4 regions of the Porphyrobacter sp. MBR-155 genome follow, and region 1 is predicted to be linked to each of the others. Evidence: predicted binding sites of a transcription regulator. Region 1 holds the regulator's gene; each other region holds the start of a gene.
What was found. Region 1 encodes LexA, which represses DNA repair genes until DNA is damaged. Its sites were predicted from a motif close to GTTCCNCNCTTGTTCT; they were not measured.

Region 1 (5,003 bases):
GCACCGGGGGCGACGGGCACCACACATTGAACGTCTCCACCGCCGTCAGCCTGGTCGTAGCCGCCTGCGGGGTGCCGGTCGCCAAGCACGGCAACCGCGCGGCATCGTCAAAGGCTGGCGCAGCGGACACGCTGGAAGCGCTCGGCCTCGATATGGACGCTGCCGGGCGCACTGCGGAAAAAACCCTCGCGCAGATCGGCATCTGTTTTCTGTTCGCAAAAAACCACCACCCGGCGATGGCCCGCATTCAACCGATCCGGCAGAAAATCGGCAAACGCACGATCTTCAACCTGATGGGCCCGCTGTCGAACCCGGCCAAGGTCAAAAGCCAGCTGATCGGGATTGCGCGGCCCGCCTATGTCCCGATCTATGCGGGCGCATTGGCACGGCTTGGCACCGGTCAATCGCTGATCGTGTCGGGCGATGAAGGGCTCGACGAACTCAGCCTTGCGGGCGGGAACGAAGTCGCGGTAGTTTCCGGCAACGCCTTCACGATGGAGCGGGTCGATGCCAGCGCGGCAGGGCTCCCCCACGCGCCGATAGAGGCGATTCGCGGCGATGATGCGCACCACAACGCCGCTGCGTTAAAGGCGCTGCTGATGGGCGCGCCCGGCCCTTACCGTGACGCCGTGCTGTTTAATGCCACAGGTGCCCTGCTGGTCGCGCAGCGCGGCCAAAGCTGGCAGGATCGCGTGGCGATGGCGGCCGAGGCGCTCGATTCCGGTCGGGCCAAGGCGCTGCTTGAACAATGGATTGCACTGGCGAAGTGACTCGATGAACAAGCTCGAAGAAATCTGCGCTGCCAAACGCGAAGTGGTCGCCGCGCGCAAGCTGGCGATCAGCGACGCGCAGCTGACCGCCGCAGCCCGCATCCAAACCGCGCCGCGCGGGTTCGAGGCCGCGCTGCGCGCCCGCGCCAACACCGGATATGCGCTGATTGCGGAAATCAAGAAAGCCAGCCCCTCCAAAGGCCTGATCCGCGCTGATTTCCGCCCGGCCGATCACGCCGCTGCCTATGAACAAGGCGGCGCGGCCTGCCTTTCGGTGCTGACCGATGCGCCCTATTTTCAGGGGCACGAGGACTACCTCATCGCCGCCCGCGCCGCCTGCACCCTGCCGGTGCTGCGCAAGGATTTCATGGTCGATCCGTGGCAATGCCTTGAAGCGCGCGCGATCGGGGCCGACGCAATCCTGATCATCGTCGCCGCGCTGGACGATACCGCGATGGCCGAAATCGAGGTCGCTGCCGCCGAACACGGCATGGATGTGCTGATCGAAGTGCACGACGAGGCCGAGATGGAGCGCGCCGCGCGCGTGCTGAAATCACTGCTAATCGGGGTCAATAACCGTGACCTCAAAACCTTCACCACCAGCCTTGCGACCACTGAACGGCTTGCCCCGCTGGCACCGCAAGGCGCGTTGCTGGTGGGTGAAAGCGGGATCAACACCCACGCCGATCTCGCACGGCTCGAACGCAGCGGCGTGCGCACCTTTCTGGTGGGCGAAAGCCTGATGCGGGCCGATGATATTGCGCTTGCCACCGCCGCGCTGCTGGGCGCACAGTCGTCCGCATGAACGGACTTACCCACCTCGATGATAGCGGCGCAGCGCGAATGGTCGATGTTGGCGGCAAGGCGGAAACGCGCCGCCGCGCTGTCGCATCGGGGCGCATCGCCATGTCGGCAGACGCGCTCACCGCGATCCGCGCGGGCAACGCGCCCAAAGGCGATGTGCTATCCGCCGCGCGCATTGCCGGGATCATGGCGGCCAAACGCACTGGCGATCTGATCCCGCTGTGCCACCCGCTCGGGCTGGAGGCGGTGACGGTCGATTTCCGCTACGAAACAGACGCCATCCGCGCCACCGCCACCGCCGCGCTCACCGGGCGCACAGGCGTGGAGATGGAAGCGATGGTCGCGGTCAGCGTCGCGCTGCTGACGATCTACGACATGGCCAAAGCGATTGATAAGGGCATGGTGATCGGCGAAGTGCGCCTGATCGAAAAGACCGGCGGCAAATCGGGCGACTGGAAGGCCGCGGTTTGATTGCGCACCACCTCCAAAATGGCTGAATTGCGCGGATTTGGCGTGCGGCGCGCTTGACTCTGTTCTTATGGTTGCCTAATTGTTCCTTATTCGTTCACCTTATTGATGGACGGGACGTGCAGGCAACGCACCAATCGGTGCCTCTTGGCGCACACAAGGGATGGGCATGACCCGCCGCAACGGCAGGGCGTGAATGCGACCAAGGGAGTTTTGATCAATGCTGACCGCCAAACAGCACGAACTGATCCGCTTTATCCAGCAACGGCTGGAGGAAACCGGGATCTCGCCGAGTTTCGAAGAAATGAAGGAAGCGCTCGACCTGAAAAGCAAATCGGGCGTGCACCGGCTGATTTCCGCTCTCGAAGAACGCGGGTTCCTGCGCCGCCTGCCCAACCGCGCGCGCGCGCTCGAAGTGATCCGTCAGCCCGAAGATGCCACCCCGGCGCGGGCGCTCGGTGGCAACGTGGTGTCGCTCGCTCCGGCAGCAGCAGGTCGCGCCGCGCCCGAGGCGTCGAATGACGTGATCGAACTGCCGCTGCATGGGCGGATCGCGGCCGGCGCCCCGATCGAAGCATTCGAAGGCCACAACACCCTGCCCGTCCCCGCCGCACTGCTCGGCCCGGGCGAACATTACGCGCTCGAAGTATCGGGCGATTCGATGGTCGAAGCCGGGATTTTCGATGGCGATTATGCGCTGGTGCGGCGCACCAACACCGCGCGCGATGGCGAAATCGTGGTGGCTTTGGTGCGCGGCGAGGAAGCGACGCTCAAATATCTGCACAAGGAAGGCGGCAAGGTGCGGCTCGATCCGGCCAACGCGGCCTATGATCCGCAGTTCTACCGGGCGGACGAGGTTGAGGTGCAAGGCAAGCTTGCAGGGCTGCTGCGGCGCTATCACTGAGTGGCGAAGCGGTACGGGATTCACGCGCCGCGCTGACCGGGAAACTCAAAACCGGCGTGAAACATCGGCTTCAACCTGTTTATTGATTTGTTACAGTGTGTTGCGGTTAAATGTTTCACACCAAGATGGCCGCTAGGGGCGGTCTAGACCCCCTCTAGCCCCCTCCTTGGGGTGGCTTAGGGTCGGCTTGGCCCTTCCTCGCGACGCCGATCCGTCGCCCCCTTCCACCAACCATGCTGCCCCTGGCTTTCGCCCACACTGGCGATGCGTTCTTCAGCAAGGTAGATCGAAAGCCCGCCGCTGCGCTCCAGCATCCGCCGATCTGCCTTGAGCCAACGCGGGCGGCAGGATCGCGGCAAGAACCGTTCGGCAATAACGATATCGACCTCGGCGCAGGCGGCCGCCAAGGCGCGCTCCTCCACCTGCGTGCGCCCCCGCCCCAACAGGATCACCCAGTCGCGCCCGCCTCGGTTGATCGTCACCGTACAGAACGCCGAGGAACAGCGTGCCTGCTTCCACTTGGGCAGCGGCACCGGCTCGGCCGTCATCCCGGAAAGCTGCATCAGATTATCGCGAGCGAATGACGAACGGCTGTCGCGCAAGGACAGCAAGTGGCGCTGCCCATCAGGGCCAGTCATGGTGATGCCAACCTGCTGTCCATCGCTCGCCACCAGCAGATCGGGAATCGGGGTCATTGCAGCAAGCATGCTCGCCGTCGCCACCGGGCCAAACCCCAAAAGCCGCGCCCGTCCCGTCCACAGCGCCAGCCACAACCCACCGATCACAAACAGCCCCGTCGTCACCCCGCCCAGCTGCGGCATCAGCTTGACCGCTCCGGGCTGATCGGCAGTGAAATGGGCGATCCAGAGCAACAGGTCGAGCGATTGCTGCACCAGCCACCAGCAGGGCGCGCCAAGCCCCACCAGATCGAGCAACAACCCCAGTGCGATCAGGGGCATCGAGATAAAAGTTACCAGCGGAATGGCGAAAATGTTCGCCGCCGCGCCATAAAAACCTGCGCGATGGAAGTGAAACAGCACGATCGGCATCAGCGCCAGCTCGATCACCACCCCGGTCACAAACAGCATCACCACCCGCCGCCCGATCCGCGCCAGCCATGGCTCCTCGCGCGCGGCAAGGAACGCCCGCGCCGGTGTGCTGGTGGACAATGCTATGATCGCGATCACCGCAGAAAAGCTCATCTGAAAGCTCGGCCCGATGGCGCTTTCCGGCCACAGCAGCAGCACAAACCCGCCCGCCACCGCCACCATTCTGAGCGACAATGCCTCACGCCCCAGCGCCAGCGCGCCGAGCACCAGCAGTGCCGCCACGCAGCTGCGCACCGTCGGCACCTCTGACCCTGTAAGCAGCGTGTATCCGACCCCGGCAAGCGCCCCCGCAGCGGCAGCCACCACCGGTAGCCGCACCCTGAGCACCAGTGCAGGCCACAGCGCCAACAGCCGCAGCGCCGCGAAATAGGCCGCAGCGATCACCGCGCTCACGTGCAATCCGCTGATCGACAGCAAGTGAGTGAGGCCCGAATCGCGCATCGCTGCCTCATCGGCCTCGGTGATGCTGCCACGGTCGCCGCTGGCAAAGGCCGCCGCAATCGCGCCCGCCGATCCATCCACCCGCGCCCGGACGTGCGCGGCAAGCCAGCGTTGGACACTCGCAATCCCGCCTGCCTCTGGCGCTGGGCGGATTATTTCGAGCGGGCCGACCATCGTGCCAGTGGCCGCCAGCCCCTTGAACCACGCTGCGCGGGCAAAATCATAGCTGCCGGGGAGCATCGGGCTGGCAGGCGGCATCAATCGCGCGCGCAGCCTCACCATCGCGCCTTCGGCCAGGCCGGGCGGCACACCGCCGTCACCAAACGCCGTAAGCGGGACGTTGATCCTGACCTTGCGCGCGGCGCCAGTTCCAAAATCACGCACCGCCAGCGTCAATCGCAGCCGCCCATCAGCAGGTTGGTCTTCGCGTTCGAGCACATGGCCGTGCAGTCGCTCCACCACAGGCCGGGCAATCGGTTCGGCACCGACCATTTCCGAGCGCGCCCA
Region 2 (5,003 bases), on a different contig from region 1:
TTGCCTCCAAGGATCGCTCAGCTATCGCCACCTCACCAAAGATGTCGAAACTGGCAATCCTGAATTTCAAGGCCTGAATAGCTTCTTCGGCAGCTTCTGACGAGCTTTTTACCTTTTTAATCTGTTCAATTGCAAACCAAATGCCCCAAAGTGCCACACCCAGCCCTAATACGCTCGCAACCGAGCTGAATGCGAGCCATTCGGGCGAGGTGAGAAACTTGAGCACTCGCAACAATCACTCCGCAGCCTCAGCCCCAAACAACCCGGCCTCGGCCTCTTCAACCCCGTCCTCGTTCACCGCTTTCGCCTTCTGGCGCTTATCAAACGACGACCACACGGTGTTCCAATCGCCCCTTGTGGCGCCCTTGGAATACTCTGTCGCGCGGGTTTCGAAGAAGTTGGCGTGTTCCACCCCGTTCAGCAGCGGCGATAGCCACGGCAGCGGGTGGTCTTCGATCATGTAGATTTCCTGCAGGCCCAGCTGTTTCAGCCGCCAATCGGCGATGTAACGGATGTAGCGCTTGATCTCCTTGGCGCTCATCCCGTTGACCGGGCCCATTTCAAACGCGAGGTCGATGAAGTTGTCTTCCAGCCGCACGGTCTTCTGGCAGATGTCGATCAGGTCTTCCTTGACCGATTTGGTCAGGCACTGGCGTTCTTCGCAGAAGGTGTGGAACAGTTTGATGATGCCTTCGCAGTGCAGGCTTTCATCGCGCACTGACCAGCTGACGATCTGGCCCATGCCCTTCATCTTGTTGAAGCGCGGGAAGTTCATCAGCATCGCAAAGGATGCGAACAGTTGCAGCCCTTCGGTAAACCCGCCGAACGCGGCAAGCGTGCGGGCGATATCCTCATCCGTATCGACCCCGAACTGATTGAGGAAATCGTGCTTGTCCTTCATTTCCTCATATTCGAGGAAGGCGCTGTATTCGCTTTCGGGCATCCCGATGGTGTCGAGCAGGTGCGAGTACGCCGCGATGTGCACGGTTTCCATGTTGGAAAACGCCGCCAGCATCATCTTGATCTCGGTCGGCTTGAACACCCGGCCGTAATTTTCGTGATAGCAGTTCTGCACCTCGACATCGGCCTGGGTGAAGAAGCGGAAAATCTGGGTGAGCAGGTTACGCTCGTTCTCGGTGATCTTCTGCGCCCAATCGCGGCAATCCTCGCCCAGCGGCACTTCTTCGGGCATCCAGTGGATCTGTTGCTGGCGCTTCCAGAAATCATAGGCCCAGGGGTACTGGAACGGTTTGTAGGTGGAGCGGGCTTCAAGCAGCGACATGGCGGAACCTCCGGCTAGGGAATCAGTATATCAGATAATGGGCCGCGCGAGGCGGCGGATTCGGGCGCGCCTATTGGCAGCTTAAGCATTCTTCGTAATCGGTCGGGCCGTCGGCGGCGGCGAGTTCGATGCGGGCGAGTTCGGTGGTGTTATCCGCCTCCACCCCGCCGACGAACCCGGCGCGCTGCACCGACTTGGAGCGGAGGTAATAGAGCGATTTGATCCCGCGCTCCCACGCCTGGAAATGCAGCATCATCAGATCCCACTTGTCGACATCGGCCGGGATGAACAGGTTCAGCGACTGCGCCTGATCGATATAGGGCGTGCGATCCGCCGCGAATTCGAGCAGCCAGCGCTGGTCGATTTCAAAGCTGGTCTTGTAGACCGCCTTTTCCTCGGGCGTGAGGAAATCGAGGTGCTGAACGCTGCCACCGCGTTCGAGGATCGAGTTCCAGACATTGGTCGAGTTTTTCGACTTCTTCTCGAGCAATTTCTCGAGATAGGGGTTCTTGACGATAAAGCTGCCCGACAGCGTCTTGTGGGTGTAGATGTTGGCCGGGATCGGCTCGATACAGGCCGACGTGCCGCCGCAGATGATGCTGATCGACGCGGTCGGCGCGATTGCCATCTTGCAGGAAAACCGCTCCATCGCGCCCATGTCTGCGGCATCGGGGCACGGCCCGCGTTCCTGCGCGAGCAGCATTGATGCCTCGCACGCCTTGGCGTGGATGTGCTTGAACATCTTCAGGTTGATCGCCTTGGCCATCGCGCTTTCGAACGCCATGCCCTTGGCCTGCAGGAAGGAGTGGAAGCCCATCACACCGAGGCCCACCGAACGTTCGCGCGCGGCGGAATATTTGGCGCGGGCCATTTCGTCGGGCGCGCGGTCGATATAATCCTGCAGCACGTTGTCGAGGAAGCGCATCACGTCTTCGATGAACAGCTTGTCGCCGTTCCATTCGTCCCAGGTTTCCAGGTTCAATGACGACAGGCAGCACACCGCCGTGCGGTCATTGCCCAGGTGATCGACCCCGGTCGGCAGGGTGATTTCGCTGCACAGGTTCGAGGTTGAAACTTTCAGCCCCAGATCGCGGTGATGCTTGGGCATCATGCGGTTCACCGTGTCGGAGAACACGATGTAAGGTTCCCCCGTGGCCAGTCGAGTTTCGACCAGTTTCTGGAACAGCGAGCGCGCATCGACGGTGGCGCGCACTTCGCCGGTCTTGGGCGATTTGAGGTCAAATTCGGCCCCGTCACGCACCGCTTCCATGAATTCATCGGTCAGCAGCACGCCGTGGTGCAGGTTCAGCGCCTTGCGGTTGAAGTCGCCGCTGGGTTTACGGATTTCGAGGAATTCTTCGATTTCCGGGTGGCTGACGTCAAGATAGCACGCCGCCGAACCGCGCCGCAGCGAACCTTGCGAAATCGCCAGCGTCAGGCTGTCCATGACGCGCACAAACGGGATGATCCCGCTGGTCTTGCCGTTCAGGCCAACCGGTTCGCCAATCCCGCGGACATTGCCCCAATAAGTGCCGATCCCGCCGCCCTTGCTGGCGAGCCAGACGTTTTCGTTCCAGGTGTTGACGATCCCTTCAAGGCTGTCGGACACCGAATTGAGGTAACACGAAATCGGCAAGCCGCGGTGGGTGCCGCCGTTTGACAGCACCGGAGTGGCGGGCATGAACCACAATTTCGAGATGTAATCATACAGCCGCTGGGCGTGGGCCTGATCATCGGCATAGGCATCGGCCACGCGGGCGAACAGATCCTGATAATTCTCTCCGGGCAGCAGATATCGATCGGTCAGCGTGTCCTTGCCGAAATCGGTCAGCCGGGCATCGCGGCTGTCGTCGGTGACGACGGTAAAGCGGCGGGCGTTGACCTTCTTGCTGTCGGTAGCACCCTTCCCCGCTTCGGCCCCGGCTTGCGCGAGCGCGCCGGCCAGCGCTTCGCCAGCCTTGGCGGCGATGAGTTCTTCCGATCCGGCATCCGCCTTGTTCATGGTCACAGCCTTTTCATCCCCTGCGGACATCTCGGCCCCCGCTTGTGCCTCGGCAGGCGTGCCTGCATCCAATTCGTTCACCACATCACCCGGCACGTTATCGCTCACCTTGAAATCCATCTGCTGCCCCACTTTGCCCCCGAATCGGAACGACCCGCAAGTGGCCATGTTCCAATTCTGTTCTATACCGGTTGATCCACAGACTTGCCAACAGGAGGGCTCCGAAAGACGCCTGTTGCTGCACCTGCTGATCGGTTCGCGGCGCGTATCGGTTCCTCGGGCCGGGGCGAATCCTCTCTCCGGTGCTCTGATCCGAGCGGCGGGTGATTCACCAAGGCTTGGGGGTTCGATTTGCGCCGAACCACTAGATGATGAATCAGTGCGCGACTCACGTCAACGACAGATTAACCTCTAAATTACCATATCGACCATTTGTCGGGGTGGTTCAGACCCGCGACGCGTGGAGCAAGCTTGAGTCGCGAACCGCGCAAGCCCCAAATCGAATCTGTGAAGAAAAATATGGTGATTGAATCTTTCGAATCCAGCTATGAATCTTTTGCGCGCGCGGTTGAATGATTGTTGCGCTTCAGGCGGGCAAGGGCAGTGCACCACGTATTGCGCCTGCATAGGGGCGACAAGCCCGGCAAGGAGATCGACTGGCGATTATGCGGCGAGGTCTTCAATGTTCAGGACGAGCAAACCAGTCCCGGCGCGCGAGCATCAAAACTCTCTGAACCGATGTGGAACTCGTTCTTCGCACTGCATACCGGCCCGTGGCAAAAGCAGGCCACAGCAAGAGGCCTGACACACGAGCGATAAAAGCGCCAAGCTGTCACAGCCGACACAAAATCGCCGTGCAAAACTGGGGGCATCCACACACGCCCGACCCCAAATCGACCGTCCGCCACTGTGACTCGAAAGACTCACTTCAAAACGTTAACGCCTTAAACCTCTTATTAACCTTTTTTGGTGACAAGTGTCGTGGTTAACAGGCGGCAACCTCTCCTAAGCAGGGGTTACCAAAGGCAAACAGGGGACCAGCGATGCGTGTGCTGCTGATCGAAGACGAACCGACTACCGCCAAGGCGATTGAGCTGATGCTCACCACCGAGGGTTTCAATGTCTATTCGACCGACCTCGGCGAAGAGGGCCTCGATCTGGGCAAGCTGTATGATTACGACATCATCCTGCTCGACCTGAACCTGCCCGACATGCACGGGTATGACGTGCTGAAGAAGCTCCGCGTCGCCAAGGTGCAGACCCCGGTGCTGATCCTGTCAGGCATTTCCGAAATGGATTCGAAGATCCGCAGCTTCGGTTTCGGCGCGGATGATTATGTGACCAAACCGTTCCACCGCGAAGAGCTGGTCGCCCGCATCTATGCCGTGGTGCGCCGGTCGAAAGGCCATTCGCAAAGCGTTATCCGCACAGGCAAGCTGGCCGTGAACCTCGATGCCAAGACGGTCGAAGTCGATGGCGCGCGCGTTCACCTCACCGGCAAGGAATATGCGATGCTGGAACTGCTCTCGCTTCGCAAGGGCACCACTTTGACCAAGGAAATGTTCCTCAATCACCTTTACGGCGGGATGGACGAACCCGAACTCAAGATCATCGACGTGTTCATCTGCAAGCTGCGCAAGAAGCTGAGCCTTGCTTGCGGCGGTGAAAACTACATCGAAACGGTATGGGGCCGCGGTTACGTGCTGCGCGATGATGAAC
Region 3 (5,003 bases), on a different contig from region 1:
CGGTGAATTCGGTCGCGCCTTCGCGTTCGGCGATGTCGAACCACACCTCGCCCGATGCGGCATCGCCGCTGCCCTTCCACGCGGCGCGAGCGGCGGCTTTCTGACGCGCCATCGCGGTGTCGAACCCTGCGCGGTCAACCCCGATCCCGCGCGCGCGCAAGGCGTCCTCGGTAAGATCATAAGGGAAGCCGAAAGTGTCGTAGAGGCGGAAGGCGATTTCGCCGTCAAGCTCGCCGCCAGTGGTCATGTCTCCGGTAGCTTCATCGAGCAATTTCAGACCCTTGTCGAGCGTGCGGCGGAACTGCGTTTCTTCGCGTTCTAGCACTTCTTCGATCAGCGCCTGCCCGCGGCTGAGTTCAGGATAGGCCTGCCCCATTTCCGCAACCAGCGCAGGCACGAGCCGGTGCATCAGCGGCTCGGACGCGCCCAGCAGATGCGCGTGACGCATGGCGCGGCGCATGATCCGGCGCAGCACATATCCGCGCCCCTCGTTGGATGGCAGCACCCCGTCGGCCATCAGGAAACTGGTCGAGCGCAGGTGATCGGCGATCACGCGGTGGCTGGCCGCCTGCTCACCCGCTGCGGCGACATTGGTGAGGTTTTCCGACGCCGCAATCAGCGCCTTGAAGGTGTCGGTATCGTAGTTGTCATGCACGCCCTGAAGGACCGCGGCGATACGTTCGATCCCCATGCCGGTATCGATCGAAGGCTTGGGCAGATCGCGGCGCGAACCATCAATCTGCTGTTCGTATTGCATAAATACGAGGTTCCAGATCTCAACAAAGCGGTCACCGTCTTCATCGGGGCTGCCGGGAGGGCCGCCAAAGATGTGGTCGCCGTGATCGTAGAAAATTTCGGAACATGGCCCGCAGGGGCCAGTGTCGCCCATCGACCAGAAATTGTCATTGGTGCTGATGCGGATGATGCGGTCGTCTGGCAGCCCGGCGATGCGTTTCCACAGCGCGTGGGCATCTTCATCGGTGTGGTAAACGGTGACGGTCAGCTTGTCTTTGGAAAGGCCCCATTCGCGCGTGAGCAGCGTCCAGGCGTGGGCGATCGCCTCTTCCTTGAAATAGTCGCCGAACGAGAAATTTCCCAGCATTTCGAAGAAGGTATGGTGACGCGCGGTATAGCCGACATTGTCGAGATCATTGTGCTTGCCCCCGGCCCGCACGCATTTCTGCGAGGATGCGGCGCGCGGAGATGGCGGGGTTTCGAGCCCGGTGAACACGTTCTTGAACGGCACCATCCCGGCGTTGACGAACATCAACGTCGGATCATTATACGGCACCAACGGCGCAGACGGGGTCGCGGTGTGGCCGGCCTTGGCGAAATAATCGAGGAAGGAGCGGCGGATGTCGTTCGTCGAGGTCATGGCCGTGCAGTTAGGCAATGCGCGCGCGTTACGCAATGGAGCGCGGCATCGGGGAGCGTTGAGCGTTGCAGCCGTGTCACAGCGGAGACACGACAACGACGAAAATCGCAAGTCTGGAGGGGGTCTAGAAGGGGTCTAAGGGGGGTCTAAGAGGGGTCTAACCCACCCCTAACGCGGGCCTGCCGGGTAACGAAAAGCCGGCGCGCGCGACTGGGGAGAAGCACACGCCGGCATTCCGGTTTTCCGGGCTGGAAGTGCACAGCACCTCCGCAACGCCCGCTTGAGGATCAGTCGTCGGAGTCCGCGTCCGGCCCCGTCATCATTTCCTCGGCAACCTTGTCGGTGCGGCTGCGGATTGCAGCTTCCAACCGGTCGCAAACTTCCGGGTTTTCCTTGAGGTAGGTTTTGGCGTTTTCGCGGCCCTGACCAATCCGGATGCTGTCATAGGAGAACCAGCTCCCCGATTTTTCAACCAGCCCCGCCTTCACGCCGAGATCGATAATCTCACCGATCTTGGAGATGCCTTCGCCGTACATGATGTCAAATTCGACCTGTTTGAACGGCGGGGCGACCTTGTTCTTGACCACTTTCACGCGGGTTGCGTTGCCGGTGATTTCGTCGCGATCCTTGATCTGCCCGGTGCGGCGGATGTCGAGCCTGACCGAGGCATAAAACTTGAGCGCATTGCCGCCGGTGGTGGTTTCGGGGTTGCCATACATCACCCCGATTTTCATGCGCAGCTGGTTGATGAAGATCACCATGCAACGCGAGCGGCTGATCGATCCGGTCAGCTTGCGCAGCGATTGCGACATCAACCGGGCCTGAAGCCCGACGTGCGAATCGCCCATTTCACCTTCGATTTCAGCGCGCGGCACCAAAGCCGCGACCGAATCGATCACCAGCACATCAATCGCGTTGGAACGCACCAGCGTATCGACGATTTCCAGCGCCTGTTCGCCGGTATCGGGCTGCGAGACGATCAGCTCGTCAATATCCACGCCCAGTTTCTTGGCATAGACTGGATCAAGTGCGTGTTCGGCATCGACAAATGCCGCCGTGCCGCCGGCCTTTTGCGCTTCGGCGATGACGTGCAGTGCCAGCGTCGTCTTGCCCGAGCTTTCCGGGCCATAAACTTCGATCACCCGACCGCGCGGCAAGCCGCCGATGCCGAGCGCAATGTCGAGCCCCAGCGATCCGGTCGAAATCGATTCGACCTGCATCGTTTCCTTCGAGCCCAGCTTCATCGCTGAACCCTTGCCAAACGCCCGATCAATCTGAGCGAGGGCTGCTTCGAGCGCCTTTTGACGGTCCACGGCTTTCTTGTCCTCTTCCACCAGCTTCAATTGCGTAGCCATCGCATGCGCTCCTTACCTTGCCTAGGGGTGATCGGCAGTTATCGACCATCAGCCCTTGCCAAGGATGTATCGCATTTGTTCTGTTGGAACAAGTGGGGAACGAAAATAATTTCCTACAACCCGCGCAATTACTTCGCTGCGCTTGCGTCGGCCTCCTGTTCGGCGCGTGTCTGGCGCAGCACCGCGCCCACCTTGTCGCCGATTGCCGCGACGCTGAACGGTTTGGCGATGAAGTGCATGTCGGGGATGTTGATGTCGCGGCGCAGCTGTTCTTCGGCATAGCCTGACATGAACAGCACCGGCATTTGCGGCAGCCGCGCCCGGATCGCGCGTACCATCGCCGGGCCGTCCATCCCCGGCATCACCACATCGCTGACCACGATATCGAACGCCGCGCCCGGTGCGGCAATCGCGGCCAGCCCTTCTTCGCCGCTGGCGCAGGCGGTCACATCATAGCCTGCGCGCACCAAGGCGCGTTCGGCGACGATCCGCACCATATCCTCATCTTCCACCAGCAGCAGCTTGCCGCCCGCCGACCAGTCGGAGGATACCAGCGGCTGGGCTTCACGCTTTTTCGGAGCCTCCCCGCGATGCACCGGGAAATAGACGGTGAAGCGCGCGCCGGTTGTCCGGCCCGTCTTGTCGGTAATGTTGTCGGCAAAGATGAACCCGCCCGATTGCTTGACGATGCCGTAGGCGGTCGACAGGCCCAGCCCGGTGCCCTTGCCCTGTTCCTTGGTGGTGAAGAAGGGTTCAAACAATTTGGGCAGCACATGCGGCGGAATGCCCCCGCCGGTATCCTGCACGATCAGCACGGTGTAATCGGCGGGCGGGAGCACTTCGGAACCCAGCTGGAGCACCTGTTTGGCCTGCAATGACCGGGTGAACAGCGAAATCCGCCCCGTCCCGTTGCCGCGTGACTGGATTGCATCGCGGGCGTTGACCGCCAGATTCATGATCACCTGTTCCATCTGCTGCGGATCGGCGCGCACCGCGCCCAGATTGCGATCATGCTGGACGTAATAGGTGATCTTTTCGCCCAGCAGGCGCTTGATCAGCGGGCTGACCTCGCTCACCACGTCGGGCAGTTGGATAACCTCGGGCCGCAGCGTCTGCTGGCGCGAGAAGGCGAGCAATTGCCGGGTCAGCGCGGCGGCGCGGTTGGAATTGGCGCGGATCTGCTGGATATCGTCATAATCGCTGTCGCCCGGAATATGGCGCAGCAACATCAGATCGCAGGTGCCGATGATCGCGGTCAGCACATTGTTGAAATCATGCGCGACCCCGCCGGCCAATTGCCCCACGGCCTGCATTTTGGTGGCCTGCGCGACCTGACGGCGCAGCTGGTTTTCCTGGCTCGAATCGGCAAGGCTCAACAGCACGGCCGCTTCGCCCAGCCCGCGCACGCCAGCCAAGCCGAGCGATACTGGCTCTTCGGGGCTATCTACCAGCCGCACGGCAACATCGCCGCTGGTCGATGGCCCGCGCCCGTGGCGGCGCACCGCATCGGACATCGCGGCCTTATCTTCGCGCACCACCAGATCGGTGGGGAAAGCGGGCAAGCCGCGCCCTTCGCGCCCGACCGATCGCAGGAACGCTTCGTTACCAAACAGGAACCGCCCATCGCGATCGGTCATCGCAAGTCCCAACGGCAATTGTGCGAGCAGCGCATCGAGCTGTGCGACCCCCGCCTGCGCTGCGCCGTCCCAGCCAGAACCGATACCCACCCCGCTATCGATCAGCAGCATCAGCGAAGTCGCCTCGTCCGGCCCGGCGGGTGCGGCCCGCGTTTCGGGATCGACCAGCGGCACATCGACCAGCGTTTGCGGGGTGCCGCCGCGCCCTTCGCGGGCAAAGAAGATGCGGTCACGTTCGTCCGAGCGCAGGAAGCTGACAAAATCCTGCCCCACCAGCGTCGCGCGATCATCACCCGCAGCGCGTTCGGCAAACCCGGTGCTGACCGCGCGGATCACGCCGTCTGCCGTGGTAATCGCGGTTTCAATCCCGGCGCGGCTGAGCATTTTGCCAAACGGCCCGGCCAGATCGAGCGCACCCAGATCAGCGCCGCTTTCACGCGTGATCGGGCGCAGCCGCCAGATCAGGTGGTCTTCGCCCCGCCCGGCGCGCTGTGCGGAAATATGCCAATCGCTTTCATCCAGCCCCGCCACCTTGTCGAGCGCGGCCGACCCATCGCGCCACGCCGTGCGGGCGAGCAGCGTCACCGCCTCCAGCGCATCGCGTTCAAACGGCAACGCGGGCGGCGCGGCGCTGAC
Region 4 (5,003 bases), on a different contig from region 1:
GCTTGACCAGCGCGCGCAGCGAATTGCCGTGGGCCGAGATAATCACCGTTTCGCCGCTGGCGAGCACGGGCAGGATCGCAGCCTCCCAATAGGGCAGCACGCGCTCAATCGTCAGCTTCAGGCTTTCGGTGTTGGGGATCGCGATCCCGGCATAGCGCGGGTCAGCCGCGAGATCATAGGCGCTGCCCGGTTCCAGCGGCGGCGGCGGCACATCGAAACTGCGGCGCCAGATATGCACCTGTTCGTCGCCGTGTTTCTCGCGCGTTTCCTGCTTGTCGAGCCCGGTCAGCCCGCCGTAGTGGCGTTCGTTCAGCCGCCAGTCTTTCACCTCGGGGATCCACAGCCGCCCGGCCTGTTCCAGCGCCAGATGCAAGGTGCGGATCGCGCGGGTCTGCACCGAGGTGAAGGCGCGGGTCGGCAGCACGCCCTTGGCTTTCAGCAGCACGCCTGCGGCTTTCGCCTCGGCCACGCCCTGATCGGTCAGGTCAACGTCCCACCAGCCGGTGAAGCGGTTTTCAAGGTTCCACTGGCTCTGGCCGTGGCGGACAAGGATGAGCTTGTGCATTTTTTCTCCGAGGGGTTCCGAGCCGCCCACTCCTTTAATCAGAATACAGCGCGGGGGTTAGCTTTCGTCAGCGCGATTGGGAAGGGTTTCTATCGGCGCAAAGTCCGAATCGTCCCCGGCACCTTCAACCGCGCGCGCTTGCGCCTTCCTGCGCCGCAGGTTTTCGCGCAGTTTGGCGGCGAGACGCGCCTCTCGGGACATATTCTTGCGAGGGTCTTCACTCATGCGCAACCCATTGCCGTTAGTTGGCCTCACCATCAACCCCCGCTTGACATTGCAGGGGAGCACGACAATAGCGCGCGCCTGATCCGGCGCTGCTGTAGCTCAGTGGTAGAGCGCACCCTTGGTAAGGGTGAGGTCGGGAGTTCAATCCTCCCCAGCAGCACCATGTATCCCTAGGAAATCCTAGGAAACATCTGGAAAACAATGGTTTTTGACAGTCGGCTGTTACATCTGTAACGGAGACCAACCCATGTGTTCCTACCTCGATCAAGTCGGTTCGACCTACTATTTCCGGCGCACGGTTCCCAAGGACCTTGTCGGAACCTTCCTCACAAACAGCAGACGGGCTCGTACTGAGTGGAAGCATATAGGTTGCAGCGGCGGGATGCGACAAGCTTATCTCAATTCAAAGCGATGCACTTCCGGTTCCGATTGATGTACTTGGCTCCAAGTCAGGCGATGCCCCCGACAAATCCGCTCGCTTCTCTCTTGCGGACCAATGCCATGCGCATGGGTCCGTTGCACCCGCGCTGCTTGCAACGCGCCCGCACTTCCACTTGATCGAGATAGAGGTGCCTACCACTGTGATGGGCAAGTATCACGTCGGGGGACAAGAACCGCACGGCTCCACATCGCTTGCATGTCAGTTCCAGCCGCACGTCATTCCCAAGATCGGCGGCGCGAAGATCGGTTTTCCAGTTCATCACCAGAAGTCCTCGGCAGACGGAATCCTGGTGAACGCGATCTTGCCGCCAACATTACCTCCCTTGGGCGGTTGCCATGGCCCGATGCTCACAACGGTTGAGGCAAAGCGGGTGTTGAGCGCGTCGATTGCCACTCCTACACGCTCCCACCGCTGCCGGTCGGCATCGTCGCTTTCCAGCCAATCCAACTGGCGCTGCGAAGCTGGCGACAAATCAAATAGAGTCACGCCAACGCGCATGATGCGCATTGATGCTGGCACCTTGGAGCGCAGGCAGCGCCACAAGTCGGATAAGCCCCGCAATAGCGCGCAATCATCGTTCACGATGGCAAGGCGGCGCTGTTCGCTCCAGCCGTGATCGTAAGAGCGGACCCAAAGCCAAATGCCTGCACAGTAGAAACCGGCCCGGCGCATCCGGCGCGCGGCCTTGGTCATAAGCAAGCGCGAGATTAGCTCGGCATCGTCGAGGCGGCGCTGGTCAGGGGGCAGCACGCGGGCATGCCCGAACATCCCCCTGCCCGTTCCCGGCGCAGTGATGCTGTAACCATGGAGGGCATACCAGAGCCGCTCTCCGGTAACGTTTCGCCAGAGCGCCCGCATTTGCTTGGGCTGGGTTTCGTAAAGATGGCGAGTGCTGCCTATTCTTGCCTGCGCCAGTCGCCGCACCATCCGCTTGCCGACGCCGGGAATGTCCTCCAGCGGCAATGCGAACAGCGGTTCGGGCATGGAATCGGGATGCCAGATTGTCAGTCCATCAGGCTTGTTCACTTTGCAGGCGATCTTGGCCAGGTGCCGATTGGCGGCAAAGCCTATCGAGCATGTGATGAAGGGGCCGATGTTGCTGGCGATACCGCGCTTGATCGCCGCTGCCGTCGCCTCGGGATCACGCCGTTGTGCGTCGTCCAACAGGCAAGCCAGTTCATCAATCGACTTCACCACGTCCACGGGGGCGATGCTGTCAATCTCGGCCACCAATGCGTTGTGGGCGCGCCGATACATTGCGGGTTGCTGGGGCACCAGAACAAGGTCCGGGCAGATTTGCCGCGCCTCATCTACCATCATTATATTCTTGACGCCCGCCGCCTTCGCTTCCCGCGACGCGGCGATGATGCAAGTCTTGCCGCCGCCCTCATAGGGAATGACGCCGACAGGACGGTTGCGCAAACGCGGGTTTAGCTGCTGCTCGACAGAGGCAAAGAAACCGTCGAAGTCGAGATACAGGTGCTCAATGGTTGTGGGTTTGCGCATGGTGTGTGCCGAATCAAGGGGAGGCGGACCAGAGAACATATAAGGAACAAATCTGCAAGCTGTTTGGCTGTCCGCCCTGTGTCAACCGCATCGATTGCTTGCGCAGCTGACGCAGTTTGGCGAGCGTCTCCAGCGTGGCGTGGCTTTGGGCCTGAGCCATCATGGCGATCTGGGTTCCGGGAGTTCAATCCTCCCCAGCAGCACCAGCAATCTCTTGGCACAGGCCCGTCCATGGGCGAGCGCCGATTGCTTTTGCAGGCGCGCGCCATTCGCGGCGCTTGGCTCTGTCAGAGTTTGACTAACGTCCCCACCCACTCCCGGCCGGTCATACGGCTGCGCGAGCACTCAGATCGATTGGCAGATGGTCCACCCTGCCATCCTTCGCGATCCGCACGGCCGTGTTCGGCGCAACGGCGCTCCATGCGTCGGCGTCTTCGTCAAAGGGTTCGGAGGCGAGGACTGTGCCTCTGTCGACTGCGCGGTAATAAAGCGTGGGCGGGTGATCATCGCTGGCCCAGCGGAAACCCCATAAAGCCTCACCGTCGCTCAGCGCGGCGGCGAACCTGACCCGTTCCGGCCGATCATAGGCCGATGTGATCGCCACCACTTCGGACAGGGAGCGAATGATCGCGGCGTGCGGGTCTGCTGGCAATCCGCGTGACAGGGCAATGTGAAACATCGCTTCGCTGTCGGTTGTGCCGTGGATGTTTTCATACAGGACTTCATCGATCAACGCTTCGACCCGCGCCCGCAGCTTGCGGTAATTGCTGATCATGCCGTTGTGCATGAACAGCAGGTTATCATGCGTGAACGGATGGCAGTTGGTATAGGACACGCCGCCCGACGTGGCTGATCGCACATGCGCCATGAACAATCGGGAACGGATCTGGCCGAGCAAACCCAGCAAGTTGGGATCGGACCAGGCCGGCAGAATGCTGCGATAAATGCCCGGGCTTGCGCGTTCGCCATACCAGCCGAGCCCGCATCCATCGGCATTCACATCGGTTTTTGCTTCACGCGCGGCCATCGATTGCGACACCAATGAGTGCGACTGATCAGTCATCACATCATCGAGCAGGATCGGTTCACCGATAAACGCAAGAAAGCGGCACAAACTGCAAATCCTCCATCAAGGCGGCCACAGGCCAAAACACGGCGCGCAAAAGAACCGAGAAAATCGATTTTGTGAACCGAAATTTCTAGACATTTGCTCTATTGCGCTTCAATCTTGCAAAATATACGCAATTATTGCAACATTTCAGCAAGAGAATATGGTGCTCGACGAACGCAATCTTGCCATTCTTGCCTTGCTGCAAGCCGATGCTGACACCCCGGTTGGCGAGGTTGCGGGCAAGGTGAACATGTCGATTTCGGCCTGTTCGCGGCGCATTGCGCAGTTGCGGGCGGATGGTTTTATCAAGGCCAATGTCGCCATTCTTGATCGCAAACTGCTGGGCGTTCCGATGACGGTGTTCGTGCTGGTCAAGGCTGGTCGCCACGCCGAAGAATGGATCGAGCGGTTCAAGAACCTGATCGCGACAATACCTGAAGTGCAGGAGGCCCATCGGCTGGCAGGCTCGTTCGATTACATCATGAAATTGGCATTGCCGGATATTGACGCATATGACTCGGTCTACAAGCGCCTCGTTCGCACGATTGAACCGCTCGAAATTTCCGGCCATGTCGCGATGGAAACGCTTAAAGAAGGAGCGTGCCTGCCGCTGGGCTACGCCCTTGGATCGACCGGAGGGCATTCATGTGGGGATTGAACCCCGGAGTAAAGCTGACCTATTAAGTAGAGTATGATTTTTTGATTGTTGCGCCACTGCTACGGCGATCATACGCAGTTCGGAAATGGGGACTGGCGTTGGGGCGGGTCAACAAATTTTGGTAGCGCCGTGATCGCTTAATGCGACGTCGGCTCAGGGTTATTTATCGGGGGTATAGAGATGAAAAAGTGGGTTGGAAGTTCGACAATTGCGCTGGCAGTAGCCTTCGCGGCGCAACCGGCAATGGCGCAAGACGCGGGCGAACAGGCCGCCGAGGAGTCCACCAATGTCATCATGGTGACAGGTTCACGCATCGGGCGTGAACGGCAATCGGCGTCGGTGCCGATTGTCAGCGTGCAGGCGCAAGACCTGCAATTGGCGGGCACAATCAATTCCGAAGACCTGCTCAATACCCTGCCGCAATTTGTGCCGGCCACCACGTCAGGTTCCAATTCGCTTGCCAGTGCCACCGGAACGGGCGCGGCCACGCTTGACC

Region 2: the regulator LexA is predicted to act here: its motif matches at 3,453-3,468, upstream of ABIE62_RS03910 (ribonucleoside-diphosphate reductase subunit alpha).
Region 3: the regulator LexA is predicted to act here: its motif matches at 2,816-2,831, upstream of recA (recombinase RecA).
Region 4: the regulator LexA is predicted to act here: its motif matches at 2,771-2,786, upstream of ABIE62_RS13820 (Y-family DNA polymerase).

What each region holds. Positions count from the first base shown of each region.
Region 1 covers NZ_JBEPQB010000004.1:290,045-295,047, reverse strand. The annotation lists gene trpD (anthranilate phosphoribosyltransferase) at 1-770, shown strand, start outside; gene trpC (indole-3-glycerol phosphate synthase TrpC) at 775-1,575, shown strand; gene moaC (cyclic pyranopterin monophosphate synthase MoaC) at 1,572-2,045, shown strand; gene lexA (transcriptional repressor LexA) at 2,263-2,946, shown strand; gene ABIE62_RS06305 (ComEC/Rec2 family competence protein) at 3,123-5,003, opposite strand, start outside.
Region 2 covers NZ_JBEPQB010000003.1:93,541-98,543, reverse strand. The annotation lists gene ABIE62_RS03920 (hypothetical protein) at 1-226, opposite strand, end outside; gene ABIE62_RS03915 (ribonucleotide-diphosphate reductase subunit beta) at 236-1,282, opposite strand; gene ABIE62_RS03910 (ribonucleoside-diphosphate reductase subunit alpha) at 1,353-3,404, opposite strand; gene ctrA (response regulator transcription factor CtrA) at 4,328-5,003, shown strand, end outside.
Region 3 covers NZ_JBEPQB010000005.1:30,174-35,176, reverse strand. The annotation lists gene alaS (alanine--tRNA ligase) at 1-1,375, opposite strand, end outside; gene recA (recombinase RecA) at 1,663-2,730, opposite strand; gene ABIE62_RS06560 (response regulator) at 2,859-5,003, opposite strand, start outside.
Region 4 covers NZ_JBEPQB010000014.1:41,016-46,018, reverse strand. The annotation lists gene gpmA (2,3-diphosphoglycerate-dependent phosphoglycerate mutase) at 1-565, opposite strand, end outside; gene ABIE62_RS13835 (hypothetical protein) at 623-790, opposite strand; tRNA gene ABIE62_RS13830 (tRNA-Thr) at 879-953, shown strand; gene ABIE62_RS13825 (hypothetical protein) at 1,240-1,491, opposite strand; gene ABIE62_RS13820 (Y-family DNA polymerase) at 1,491-2,738, opposite strand; gene ABIE62_RS13815 (class II glutamine amidotransferase) at 3,064-3,852, opposite strand; gene ABIE62_RS13810 (Lrp/AsnC family transcriptional regulator) at 4,010-4,507, shown strand; gene ABIE62_RS13805 (TonB-dependent receptor domain-containing protein) at 4,751-5,003, shown strand, end outside.